Regions from separate parts of the Bordetella genomosp. 10 genome, predicted to be linked through region 1. Evidence: riboswitches for the same ligand, from Rfam matches in the RefSeq annotation. Region 1 holds a riboswitch; the other holds the start of a gene.
What was found. Region 1 has a riboswitch for manganese ahead of mntP (manganese efflux pump MntP). Riboswitches for the same ligand answer to the same signal wherever they lie in the genome.
Positions count from the first base shown of each region.

Region 2: linked by a shared signal. The riboswitch ahead of CAL29_RS25440 (sodium:calcium antiporter) and the one ahead of mntP (manganese efflux pump MntP) in region 1 are both predicted to bind manganese.

Region 1 is NZ_NEVM01000001.1:1,586,095-1,592,813, reverse strand. Features, by position in the region: gene CAL29_RS06920 (IclR family transcriptional regulator) at 1-236, opposite strand, end outside; gene CAL29_RS06915 (NAD(P)-dependent oxidoreductase) at 235-1,167, shown strand; gene CAL29_RS06910 (carboxymuconolactone decarboxylase family protein) at 1,188-1,568, shown strand; gene secG (preprotein translocase subunit SecG) at 1,634-2,104, opposite strand; gene tpiA (triose-phosphate isomerase) at 2,125-2,889, opposite strand; yybP-ykoY riboswitch at 3,142-3,264, shown strand; gene mntP (manganese efflux pump MntP) at 3,315-3,887, shown strand; gene CAL29_RS06890 (NAD(P)-dependent alcohol dehydrogenase) at 4,122-5,183, shown strand; gene CAL29_RS06885 (ABC transporter permease) at 5,201-5,989, opposite strand; gene CAL29_RS06880 (ABC transporter ATP-binding protein) at 6,002-6,719, opposite strand, start outside.
Region 2 is NZ_NEVM01000005.1:2,082,520-2,089,238, forward strand. Features, by position in the region: gene CAL29_RS25425 (cytochrome c oxidase assembly protein) at 1-427, opposite strand, end outside; gene CAL29_RS25430 (porin) at 548-1,654, opposite strand; gene CAL29_RS25435 (hypothetical protein) at 1,746-2,081, opposite strand; gene CAL29_RS25440 (sodium:calcium antiporter) at 2,667-3,677, opposite strand; yybP-ykoY riboswitch at 3,773-3,899, opposite strand; gene CAL29_RS25445 (aminopeptidase P N-terminal domain-containing protein) at 4,029-5,384, shown strand; gene CAL29_RS25450 (hypothetical protein) at 5,476-5,931, opposite strand; gene CAL29_RS25455 (FAD-dependent monooxygenase) at 5,964-6,719, shown strand, end outside.

The DNA.
Region 1 (6,719 bases):
TTGTCGATCGAATGGCATAACGCCAGCATTTTTCTGGTCGGGAAATAGCCGCTGCGCCGGCGCGTTTCGTACAGGTAGCCCTTGACGATCAGGGTGCGAAGCAGGGCCAGCGTGCTGGAGGCGGGAGCGTCCAGCCCTCGCGCGATTTCCGTCAGGGACAGAGGCCTGGCCTCGTCCGAAAAAAGCTGGAACAGGTCCAGTGTGCGCGCGACAAGGGAGACTAGCTTGTTTTCCATGCCGCAGATGATAACCAGGAAGGGAGAACAAATGGAAAAGACAGGATTCATCGGCTTGGGCAATATGGGGCGGCACATGGCGCGGCGCCTGGCGCAGGCGGGCCACGACGTGCTGGTCTTCGATATCCGCGACGACCAGCGCGAGGCGCTCGAATCGCACGGCGCGTCGTGGGCCGGATCGGTGCGGGCGGTGGCGGACGCGGCCGAGGTCGTGGTGGTGAGCCTGCCGACGCCCGCCATCGTCGAGCAGGTGCTCACGGGCGACGACGGCGTCGCGGCGGGCAAGGCGGCGAGGCTAGTCGTCGACACGTCCACGACCGGCCCGTCGACCTCCAGGCGCATCGCCGAAAAGCTGCTGGCGCGCGGCATGCGCCTGGTGGATGCGCCCGTCAGCGGCGGCACCGGCGGCGCCGAGGAAGGCACCCTCACCGTCATGGCGTCGGGCCAGGCCGACGCCTACGAGCGCGCGCGGCCCTTGCTGCGGGTCATAGGGAAGAACATCTTCTACCTGGGCGAGGAAGCCGGCCAGGGCCAGATGATGAAGATCATCAACAACACGTTATGCGCGGCCGCCACGCTCGCCAGCTTCGAAGGCCTGGTGCTGGGCAGCAAGGCGGGGCTGGACGCGAAAACCATGCTGGACATCATCAACGTATCCAGCGGGCGCAGCTTCGCCACCGAAGTGAAGATACCGCAGTGCATATTGCACCGCGACTTCCCCATGCGCTTCACCACCGACCTGCTGCACAAGGACGTGAAGCTGTGCCTGGACGAAGGCGCGCGGATGGGCGTGCCTATGTGGGTCAGCGACATGGCCCGGCAGATGCTGTCCTTCGCCATCGGCCAGGGCAAGGGGGCGGACGACTATGCCCGGGTCATCCAGTTTTATGAAACCTGGGGCCAGACCCAGTTCGGCAGCGCCGATCGATAGACCTTGAACCAGGAGCAAGCATGAAGTCTCGCATCGAAACCGGCCGTGAAATCCTCGGCGCCACGCTGGGCGAAACGTACTACCAGCGCCGGGTGGACAGCACCAATTCCTTCAACGGGCCCTTGCGCCGCCTGACCGACGAATACTGCTTCGGCGAAGTCTGGGGCGATCCGGCCCTGCCGCCCAAACTGCGCAGCATGCTGGTCGTGGCCCTGCTCGCCAGCATGGGCCGCACGCACGAACTCAGGACGCATCTGGGCGGCGCCCTGAATAACGGCTGCAACGTCGAGGAGCTACGCGCGGTGCTGCTTCAGGTGGCCATTTACTGCGGCATACCGGCGGGCGTGGAAGGCACGCGCATCGCCGAGGAGGTGCTGCGGGAGCGCGGCCTGCTGGCGTAGTGGCGCGGATAAACCTGCCGCATGGAGCGGCCCCTATCAAGCCGGCCCGTATTGAGCCAGCCGTATTACTTGGCGGGGGCCGGCGTGGCCGGCGTGCTGGGGGCCGGGGCGTCAGGCGTAGCCGGCGCCTGCGGAATCGAGGCGTCGGGCTTGGCCGGGGCGGCGGGCGCGTTGCCGGCCGGGGCCGAGGGAACCGCGCTGCCGGCGGGCGCCGGGGCGCCCGGCACCTGCGGCACGGAACGATCGGCCGGCGCCTGGTAGTTCTGCATCACGCCCGAATCGACCGGCGTACTCACGCCCTTGTGGGTCACGTAGGCCAGGCCCGCGGTGGTGGCGAAGAAAACGACGGCCGCCCACTTGGTGGTGCGCGACAGGAAATTCGCGGCGCCCGAGGCGCCGAACAGGCTGCCGGCCGAACCGCTGCCGAAAGCCGAACCCATATCGGCGCCCTTGCCCTGCTGCAGGAGGACCAGAACGATGATGGCCAGTGCCGACAGCACCTGCACGACCATCAAAATCGATTGAATCAAGGACATCACTTACTCCGAAACGCTGTTCAAACAGCGGCTATGCGTAAAAATTCATCGGCCACCAGCGACGCGCCGCCCACCAGGGCGCCGTCGATGTCGGGCATGGCGAACAGCGTGGCGGCATTGGCCGCCTTGACGCTGCCGCCGTAAAGAATGCGGACCTGCGGCACGCCCAGCCCGCGCAGCGCCACGCGGATGGCGCCATGCACTTCCTGCGCCTGCTCCGGCGTGGCGGTGCGGCCCGTGCCGATCGCCCAGACCGGCTCGTAGGCCAGGATCAGCTTGGCCAGCGCGTCCGCGCCCAGGGCCAGGACCGGCTCGAGCTGGCGCTCGATGACGCCCAGCGTATTGCCGCCCTCGCGCTCGGCCAGCGTCTCGCCGACGCAGACCACCGGCGTCAGGCCGGCGGCCAGCGCGGCGCGCGCCTTGTCGGCCACCAGTTGATCGCTTTCGCCGTGCATGGCGCGGCGTTCCGAATGGCCGGCCAGGGCCCAGCGGCAGCCGAAATCCCGCAACATGGCGCCCGCCACTTCGCCCGTATAGGCGCCCTTCTCATGCACGCTGATATCCTGCGCGCCCCAGGAGATGGGGCTGCCCTGGAGCAGCGCCTGGGCCTGGGCCAGATAGGGGAAAGGCACGCAAACGCCCATTTCGCAATGGCCGGCGACGCCTTGGCGCAAGGCCGCCAGCAAGGCGGCGTTCTCGGCCAGCGTGCCGTGCATCTTCCAGTTACCCAGCACCAAACGCGCGCGCTCGGCGGTGGACGGGGCTTGGCGATCTGTGGTCGTCATAGGTATAGGCTAGGCAAAGCGGTGAATGGGCCGGATCCACGGCCGTCGGGCAAGACGAAACCGCCGGAAAAATCCCGGTCAAACCCGTGATTGTATCCTGTTCGGCGGCATGCTGGGGAGAACCCGCCGAACCCCGGGCTCCCGTCCCTCAGGCGCCCCGCCCTTATCCCGTTCTTCATCCTTTTGCCCGAATCCCCCTGCGCCCCGTAATCTTTACGCCCGGCTGTCATCTGCCGCTGCTAAACTGGCCCTTCACTTTGGGGAGTAGCCGGCTTCCGCCCCCGGAAGCGCCCGCGTCAACATTCTTGGCCCCGCGGCCATGGCGCTGGCAGCCTTAGCGGCCTGGCGAGACCATGGGTTTCCTTGTGCCTAAGCCGGGCGCACGCGGAAATCTATGCGTCGCCCGGCCTAGCGCTCCGTCCCCTATGAATTTCGCGGCAACCCTCCTCCTGGCTTTCGCCATGTCGACCGACGCCTTTGCAGCCGCCATCGGCAAGGGCACCAGCCTCTACAAACCCCGCTTCAGCGACGCCTTGCGCACCGGCGTGATCTTCGGCGCGATCGAGGCCATTACCCCGGTGATCGGCTGGCTGATCGGCTCGGCGGCCGCCAGGTACGTGCAAAACTGGGACCACTGGCTGGCCTTCGTCATGTTGTCCATCCTCGGGCTCCTGATGATACGCAACGCCGTCCGCGGCCAGCGCGACGACAAGGCCAGCCAGCCGCCGCGCAAGCATTCCTTCTGGAACCTGGCCCTGACCGGCTTCGCCACCAGCATCGACGCGATGGCGGTCGGCGTCAGCCTCGCTTTCATCGACAACAACATCTTCATCACCGCCTCGGTGATCGGACTGGCCACCCTGCTGATGGTGACCGTGGGCGTGATGCTGGGCCGGGTGCTGGGCAGCCTGGTCGGCAAGCGCGCGGAAATCTTCGGCGGCCTGGTGCTGATCGGCGTGGGCGCCTCCATCCTCTTCGAGCACTTGCACGCGCAATGAGAAAAGCCTGTCCCGCCATGAGAAAAATGTCGGAGAAATAGGCAAGTATCCGCTTCGTTTAGGCACGCGGCCGCCCGCCGAATCAGCCTAGTATTGACCCTGACGTGGATCACGGCGGCGCGCCGGCCCGCGCCCACCTCGGCGGCGCGGGCCAGCCGGCGCACCCTCGCGCGGCATCGCCGTCCCGCCTGTTCCACGGTTTTCGCAATTTTTCTCGCTGTCCGGAGATCCCCCATGACCACCACTTATGCGTTCGGCGCCACCGGCCCCAAGGCCGCGCTCGCGCCTTTCAACTACCAAGTCCGCGACTTGCGCGAATTCGACGTGCAACTGGACGTGCTGTACTGCGGCGTCTGCCATTCGGACCTGCACCAGGCGCGCGATGAGTGGCGCAACACCATCTACCCCGTCGTGCCGGGCCACGAAATCGTCGGCCGCGTGACCGCCGTCGGCTCGCAGGCCACCAGGTTCAAGATCGGCGACATCGTCGGCGTGGGCTGCATGGTCGACTCCTGCCGCGCCTGCCCTAGCTGCAAGGAAGGCCTGGAGCAATACTGCGAAGGCGAAACGGGCTTCGTGCCGACCTACAACGGCATCGACAAGCAGACCGGCGCCACCACCTACGGCGGCTACTCGTCGCAGATGGTGGTGGACGAGGCCTATGTCCTGAGCATCCCCCGAAACCTGGACCTGGCCGGCGTGGCGCCGCTGCTGTGCGCGGGCATCACCACCTATTCGCCGCTGCGCACCTGGGGCGCGGGGCCCGGCAAGAAGGTCGGCATCGTGGGCCTGGGCGGCCTCGGCCACATGGGCGTGAAGCTGGCCGCCGCGATGGGCGCGCACGTGGTGCTGTTCACCACCTCGCCGTCCAAGATCGAGGACGGCAAGCGCCTGGGGGCGAGCGAAGTCGTTATTTCCAGGAATCCCGACGAGATGAACGCCCATGCGAACAGCTTCGACCTCATCCTCAATACGGTGGCGGCGCAGCACGATCTCAATCCCTTCCTGAACCTGCTGCGGCGCGACGGCACGATGGTGCTGGTGGGCGTGCCCGAACACGACCATCCCTCTCCCCAGGTCTTCAACCTGATCTTCAAGCGCCGCCGCCTGGCGGGTTCGCTGATCGGCGGCATCGCCGAAACCCAGGAAATGCTGGACTTCTGCGGCGAGCACGGCATCACCTCGGATATCGAGCTGATCCCGGTGCAACAGATCAACGAGGCCTATGAGCGCATGCTCAAGAGCGACGTGAAGTATCGCTTCGTGATCGACTCGGCGTCGCTGAAGCAGCAATAGGCGGCACGGCGGGGCTGTCAGACCGCGGCATCCGGGCGCTCGCGCTGCGAAGCGTGCCATCCCAGCAGGCGCTCTTCGGCGAGCTCGATGGCCTTGAAAAGCAGCACGCCCAGGATGCAGAGCAGGGCCAGCGCGACGAAGACCGTCGGCGTATCGAAGCTGCCCTGCGCCACCAGGATCACGTGGCCCAGCCCCGTCTCGCCGGCGACGAATTCCCCCACGATGGTGCCGACCAGCGCGAACGAGATGCCCACTTTCATGCCCGCCAGCAGGCTGGGCATGGCGTTGGGAAAGCGGATCTTCCAGAGGATCTTGGCGCGCGACGCGCGATTGACGCGCGCCATGTCCAGCATGTCGGGATCGGTGGAGCGCAGCCCCAGCACGGTATCGATCAGGATGGGAAAAATGGCGATCAGCAATGCGATGGCGATCTTCGGCGCCGCGCTGGTTCCCAGCCAGATCACGAACAGCGGCGCCAGCGCCACCTTGGGCACCGCGTTCATCGCCACCAGCAGCGAGTACAAGGTGCGGTCGAGAAAGCGCGAGTAGACGATGCCGATCGCCGCCGCCACGCCCAGCACGACCGCCAGCACGAAGCCGGCGAGCGTCGTGCCCAGCGTATCCAGGCTCTGCATGAGCAGATAGCCCGGCTGCTTGAAGAATTCGAGGATGACCTTGCTGGGCGCGGGCAGGAGAAACTCCCGGATCCCCAGGGTCCGCACCGCGATCTCCCAGACAATCAAAAGGACCAGCATCGTGGCGAAAGCCTGCCGGCTGCGCATGGTGCGTTTCCACAGTTGGTTCACGGCGCTCTCCGCTCAATTCTTGTAGATGCCCAATCCGCGGAAAGTGTCCCGGATGTGCGATACGTAGCCCGCGAAGCCGGCGGTTTCACGCACCTCCAGCCCGCGCGGACGCTCCAGCTCGATGGGGATCACCTCCGCCACGCGTCCCGGGCCGCGCGCCATCATCACCACGCGGCTGCCCAGGTAGACCGCTTCGGAAACCGAATGCGTGATGAACACCACGGTCTTGCCGGTCGCCATCCAGGCGCGCTGCAACTCGACGTTCAGCTCGTCGCGGGTGAAGGGATCCAGCGCGCCGAAGGGCTCGTCCATCAGCAGCAGTTGCGGATCCAGCAGCAGCGCGCGGCAGATGGACACGCGCTGCCGCATGCCGCCGGACAACTCGCGCGGATAGCGGTCGATGAACGCGGACAGCCCGAACAGGTCCAGCAGCTCGCGCGCGCGGGGTTCGTGCGCGGCCCGCGGCGCGTCGTGGAATTCCGCCGCCAGCAGCACGTTGTCCAGGATGTTGCGCCACTCCAGCAGCAGATCCCGCTGGAACACCACGCCCATGTCTTCCGGCGGCTCCAGGATGGGCTTGCCGCGCAGCTTCAGCGTGCCGCTGCTGATGCCTTCCAGGCCCGCGATGCATTTGAGCAGCGTGCTTTTGCCACAGCCGCTCGGGCCGACGATGCTGACGAACTCGCCCTCGGCGATGTCCAGCGCCACGTCCTGCAAGGCGTGCAAGGGG
Region 2 (6,719 bases), on a different contig from region 1:
TCGGCAGCAGCCAGACCAGCACCAGGAAGACGAACAGCGCGGGAATGAAATACTTGTTGGTGAGAACGGCGATCAGCAGGCGCCCCGCGTTCCCCGCATTGAACCGGCGCAAGGCCGCGCGCCAGGCCAGCGGCAGCCCGGCGCGCATGGCCGATCCCGGATAGGCGCCCATCAGCAGCAGCGGCCCCAGGTGATGCAGCACCAGGTGCTGGGCGCGGTGAATGAAGAACATGCGCTCGGCGTAGTAGTCCAGCCGCGTGTGCAGGGACAGGTAAAGCAGCACCCAGCCGGTCCAGAACAACGCCTTGCGCGCGCCGCTGACGCGGTGCGCCCGCCCGCCGCGCACGAACAGCACCGCGGCGGCCAGGAACAGCGCCACCAACGTGGGGGAAAACTCCCAGGGCACCAGCCAGTCCAGCAATTCCATGAAGATCCTTGCCGAGCGGTGGGCGAACGGCCGTCCATGCCTGACAGGACCAGGCCGCGCCGCCCAGGGGCCGCACGACGCGGCCCGCTGCCGGTCGATTGTAGACCGTGCGCCCGGGGCTCAGAAACGATGCTGCATGCCCACCGCCACGCGGGTGGTGTGCGACCCCTGCGGATCGAACTGGTTGTCCAGCGTGTAGCGCGAGGCGTAGCCGACGAAACCGTACAGGCTGGTGCGCGGCGACAGCACATGGATATAGCCCAGCGTGCCCAACTGGGCGCTGCGCGCGCGCCGGCCGTCGTCCCACGTCCACGACGGCCGCGCCGGCGACCATTGCAGCACGATGCTGTCCGCGCCCACCGGCACGGTCAGGCCCACGAACCAGGCATCCGCGTGGCCGCCGTCGACGAAGGCACGCGGCCCCGCCGCCACGCCCAGCGCATCCGGGTCGCCGCCGTCCAGGCCGACGTAGCCGTTGCTCTGCCGCGACCAGCCCAGCGCCACCTTGGCGACCTCGAAGTCATAGGCCAGCCCCAGTTGCACCGCGCGCGGCCGCGCCCGCGTGGCGACGGCGCTGCCCAGCCGCATCTCGTCCCAAGTGGCCACGGCCAGCCATGGCCCCTGTTCATACTTGAGCCCCGCGCTGGCGGCGCGGTTGTTGGCGCCGGTGGCGAAGCCGCCCGGCCTGGCGGCGTCGAAGGAATAGCCCAGGCCCAGCGTCCAGCCGGCGAAGGAGGGCGACACGTAGTTCACCATATTGTCGAACTGGAAATTGTCCGAGGCCTTGAACGTGGCGCCCAGGCCCATCTCCTTCCAGCCGGCCTGTTCCAGTTCGTTGCCGAAGGACTGTCCGATGGTGTACTGGCGGCCGAAGGTGAGGCGTCCGTATCCGTCCTGGGCCAGGCCTACCCAGGACTGGTAGTTGAACAGGCGGCCGTCCTGGTCGTCGACCTGGCCGTTACTGGGGTTGAATCCACTCTCCAGGCCGAACAGCGCGCGCCAGCCGCCGCCCAGGTCTTCCCGGCCGCGCAGGCCCCAGACGGAATCCGTTTCCCCGCCGTTGACCAGGCCGTTGCGCGTGCCGCTTCCCGATACGTGGGTCGTGCCCACGCCCAGGTCGACGATGCCGTACATCGTCACCCCGGGCCCTTCGTCCGTGCCGGCCCGGGCTTGCGTGTGGGTAAAAAAAAGCGCAAAAAAAACCGCTCCGTAGGAAAACGGAGCGATATAGCGGGCGGACTTTTGCTTGAACAGCTTCAACGAGGTGGCTTTGGACAATTCGGCGGCTCCGTGTTCGGCGCCGGCATGCATTGTCTCGTCATGCGGCGGCGCGGCGTTGATCTCCGAAACGTACGGAACAAATCGCCGGATTGTCTCTCAACTGCCGGGCCTGCGACATGAGCACCCCGCGCATGTCCGCCGGGCAATTCACGGTAATGCAGGCCGAAGCCAGGGCCTGGTCGTGCCCCTGATCCACCTGCATCTGGGCGACGTTCAGGCCGGCCGCCTTGAAGTCCAGGCAGATCTGCTTGCGCACGGCGCCCAGCGCCTCGCGCGCACAGACCACGGTCAACCTCGAACTCGCGCGCCGTCCGGCCAGCGTGGCCGGACGATCTACACCGGCGCGCCGAAGAAACAAGTCGAATATACGCATGATGACCTCCTCTCGCACGAGCGGGATGGCATACGTCAAAAACCAGCCTGGCCAGCCTGGAGGCGTCGCGCACGCGCAAGACATGCGGGACCCGCGGGCGGGCAAGGCGGAAACTCAGGCGGAATGGCGCGGAGGAAATCGTTACGGGAAAGCGTTGGTTGGCACAGACGGCACGCGCATTCATTTGCGCGCGGCCCCGCATACGACATTTGGACACCGCACCCTGCAAAACAGGGCGCGGCAGAGGTGAATCTGCGTAAACCCTGTCAGGCAGCGACGCCGACACTAGGTCGACTGTTACTGTCGCCGGAATCGGTATTCACGTAGCAACCCCTGGATATGAAGAAGCCATCAGTTTACTCGGGTTTGTCCCTAGGAACAAGGCTGTTGCGGGACAAAAGCGTGGGAAAACAAGCGCCTGCGACAGATGACATGTCATATGGCTGACCCCTGCCCGACGCCCGCGCGCCTGGTCGCTGGCAGTGGAGCTCCAGCCCATGACCTTCGGCTCATCCGGCGCGGGATCGTCCGGGGGGCATATCCGGAAGCCGGGACAGGCGGGAGCATCCGGACCTGCCGGGCCGCTCAGGCGTGCAGGTGCCAACCCACGTAGCCGGCGAACAGCGCGTACAGGCCGCCCACCGCCGACAGCGCCCGCAGGTTCATGGTCTCGCGGCGGAAGCGCAGCCACAGCAGGCCGATCGACAGCATGGTGACCAGGCCGGCCGCCATCAGCGTGTCGTCCAGCAGCCACGGCGTCATCATGATGCCCATGGCGCTGGGGATGGTGGCCTGGATCATCATGGCGCCGGAGATGTTGGCCAGCGCCAGCCTTTCCTTGCCCTGCCGCACCCAGATCAGCGCATTCATGATTTCCGGCAGTTCGGTCGCCACGGGCGCCAGCAGCAAGGCGGCCACGTGGGGCGTCAGGCCCAGCATCAGGCCGATATCCTCGATCTGGGCCACGAAGACGCGCGACGCGCCGGCGATCGCCGCCAGGGCCAGCACGGTCTGCAGGCAGGCCCAGCCCATGGTGGGCTCGGCGTCGCGCGGCCGCAGCTTGAGCGGCTCCAGGTCGCCGGCTTCGGCGCGATCGTCCTCGGCCAGCAGTTCGCGCCGCACGTACAGGCCGTAGGCCGCCAGGAAAGCCAGGCCCAGCCAGGGCTTCCAGGCGAACGCGACCAGCCCGAGCGCCAGCTTGAAGACGAAGATCCCCATGAACCAGCCCTGGTCGCGGGCCAGCTTGCGCTGGTCCGCGTTCATACAGGTCACGCATTCGGCGGCGGGCTGGCGCCGGCGCTGCCTTATCAATCCCAGTCCCACCACCGCGTAGGCGACCGTGGCCAGCACCAGCGGGCCGCCCATGACGGCGCCCACGCCGATGTCCTTGTGGTCCGGCGTGCCGCCGAAGGCCACGGCCATGAAAGTCACCGCGCTTTCGGGCAAGGCCGTGCCGAAGGCCGCCAGCACGGTGCCGACGGCGGTCGCGCCCAGGTTCAGGCGCTGCCCGACCCATTCGACGCCGTTGACGAAATATTCGCAGGCCAGGTAGATGATCGCGGCGGACGCGCAGAACAGCAGCAAGGTGGACAACATGGAATGACGACAGCCGGACGAGCGGATTACCCAAGGCGCGACGACGCGGCTCGCCCGGCTGGGTAGCGCGTCGTGGCCAAAGGTCTCGCCTGGCTGGGCCGCCCGCGAACGGGGAAAATCCCGCGGCGGATGGCTGCCGTTTGCGCCATGGGGTCATGGACCGCCAAGCGTGTTGACGCAAACTCCTTGGGGCAAGGATGGCTACTCCCCAATGAACACGGCGCGGATTGTATCAGCACGGGATGACGAGTCGGGGGAAATTTCCCGTTTTGCCCTGGGGTAGCCCGGCGGCAAAAAAAGCAGATAAAGTTACCCCACTCCCTTTTTTTCGCGTCCTCGCGCGCCCACGACATGAGCCTACCTCCCGTCGATCTCACGCCCCATATCGAACGGCGCCAGCGCCTGCGGGACTACATGCGCTCGCAGGGCGGCGGCATCGCCGTGCTGGCGACCGCGCCGGAAACGACGCGCAGCCGCGACTCGGAATTCCCCTATCGCTTCGACAGCGACTTTTTCTACCTGACCGGCTTCACCGAGCCCGAGGCGTGGCTGGTGTTGCTGGCCGGCGAGCGCGAGGCCAGCATCCTGTTCTGCCGCGAACGCCACGAAGAACAGGAAACCTGGACCGGCCACCGCTTCGGCCCCGAGGCCGCCGCGGCGCGTTTCGGCTTCGACGAGGCGCACGCCGTCGAACGCCTCGATGAACTCCTGCCGTCCCTGCTGCTGAACCAGCCCACGCTGTTCGCGCCGCTGCAAGCCGGCGGGGCCGTGGGCGAACGGCTGTCGCGCGCCCTGGAAACGGCGCGCCAACAGGCGCGCGGGCAGCACCAGCCGCCCAGGCGCCAGATCGATCCGCGGCCGCGGCTGGCCGATATGCGGCTGATCAAGGACCCGGCCGAAATCGCCCTGATGCGGCGCGCCGCGCGGATCTCCGCCGGCGCCCATGCGCGCGCCATGCGCCACGTGCGCCCCGGCATGCACGAATACGAGATCGAGGCCGAGCTGCTGCACGAATTCCGCCGCCACGGCGCGCAATCGGTGGCCTACAACAGCATCGTCGCCGCCGGCGCCAACGCCTGCACCCTGCACTACCCCGCCGGCGACGCCGTCCTGCGCGACGGGCAGTTGCTGCTGATCGACGCCGGCTGCGAGTACGACGGCTATGCCGCGGACATCACCCGCACCTTTCCCGTCAACGGCCGCTACAGCGGGCCGCAGCGCACGCTCTACGACCTGACGGTGGCGGCGCAGGACGCCGCGTGCGCCGCCATCCGGCCGGGCGCCAGCTTCAACGACGGCCACGAGGCCGCCGTGCGCGTGCTGGCGCAGGGCATGATCGACGAAGGCCTGCTGCAAGGGTCGCTGGACGGGGTGCTGGAGTCCAAGGCCTACACCCGCTTCTACATGCACCGCACCGGCCACTGGCTGGGCCTGGACGTGCACGACGTCGGCGACTATCGCGAGTCGGGCGAGTCGGGCGCCCCGGACGACGCGGGCGACCGCCCCTGGCGCACGCTGGAGCGAGGCATGATCCTCACCGTCGAGCCCGGCATCTACGTGCGCGGCGCCGCCGACGTGCCGGAGGCCTTCTGGGATATCGGCATCCGCACCGAAGACGATGCGCTGGTGACGGACGAGGGCTGCGAACTGATCACGCGCGGCGTGCCGGTGCATGCCGGGGAAATCGAGGCGCTGATGCGGGAGTGAGCGGGGACCGCGCGCCGCCACGCCGCCGCGCCAATGCCGCCGCGCTGGCGCAGGCATCGCGACCGACGGCGCCGACTACAGCACTACGGCACTACAGCACGTAGCCGTCCAGCCATCCCATGGCGGACCACACGTACACCACCACCATGGCGATGCCGAACATGGAGCAGACCGCGCCGACCAGGGTGGCGACGATGGCCAGCGCCACTTCGCGCCAACCGGTGCGCGATGACGGCGGCAGGCCCGGGTTGTAGTCGCGATCGAATTTCTCGTCGCTGCGCAGGCAGAACACGACGCTCTCGATGAAGCCGTCGATCATGGGAATGAAGAGCAGGAAGAAGGCCGGATTGTCGTACCACACCGGGAACAGCCGGGTGGCGACGAGGCAGGCCACCGCATAGGCCGTCACCCAGGCCGCGCCGCGCCGGCCCACGTACCACCAGTGCGCGCCCACGAAACCCAGGCACAGCGCCAGGGACGCGGCGCGCAGCTTGGTGCGCGAACGGGGAAGGGGCGCGGGCAGGACGATCTCGTCGGTCATGGGCATGGAGTGTAGAGCCGCGGCGCTAGAATCGCCACATGAGCAAACCCGATTTCTCCGTCGCCATCCTGGGGGCCGGCCCGGTGGGCTGCGCGCTGGCGCTGATGCTGGCGCGCCATGCCGCCGATCCTTCCTCCATCCTGCTGGTGCGGGCCGCGGCGCCGTCATCCCAAGCGGCGTCGCCCGCCGCCCAAGGCGTGTCGCCTGTCCCACCCATTGCGTCGCCTTCCTCGTCGCCTTCCTCCCAGGCCACGCCGCCGGCCCCGGGCGCGACCACCGGCCCCACGCCGGGCTCGGTGGTCGCGCCCATCGCGGCGCCCGCCAGCGCGCCGCTCGCCGCGCCCGCGATTCCCGCCCTGCCGGCCAGCGCCGCGCCGGCGGCGCCGGAGGCCGACGCCCGCGTGCTCGCCCTGAACCACGGCAGCCACGTGCTGCTGGAATCGCTGGGCGCATGGCCGCGCGAAGCCGCCGACATCCGCACCATCCACGTGTCCCAACGCGGCCGGCTCGGCCGCACCGTGATCCGCGACAGCGACTTCGACGTGCCGCGGCTGGGCGCGGTCACGGCATACGCCACGCTGCACGCCGCGCTGATGCGCCAGGTCGAACGGGCCGGCATCGCCGTGCGCGCCCTGCCCGGCGCGCGCCTGTCCGCCCAGGACGCCGACGGCGCCACGCTGGCCGACGCCGGCGGCGCCACCCTGCGCTGCGGCGTGGCGGTGCAATCGGACGGCGCCGGCGCCAACGACATCCGCCGCGAATATGGCCAGCATGCGGTGCTGGCCACCGTGCGC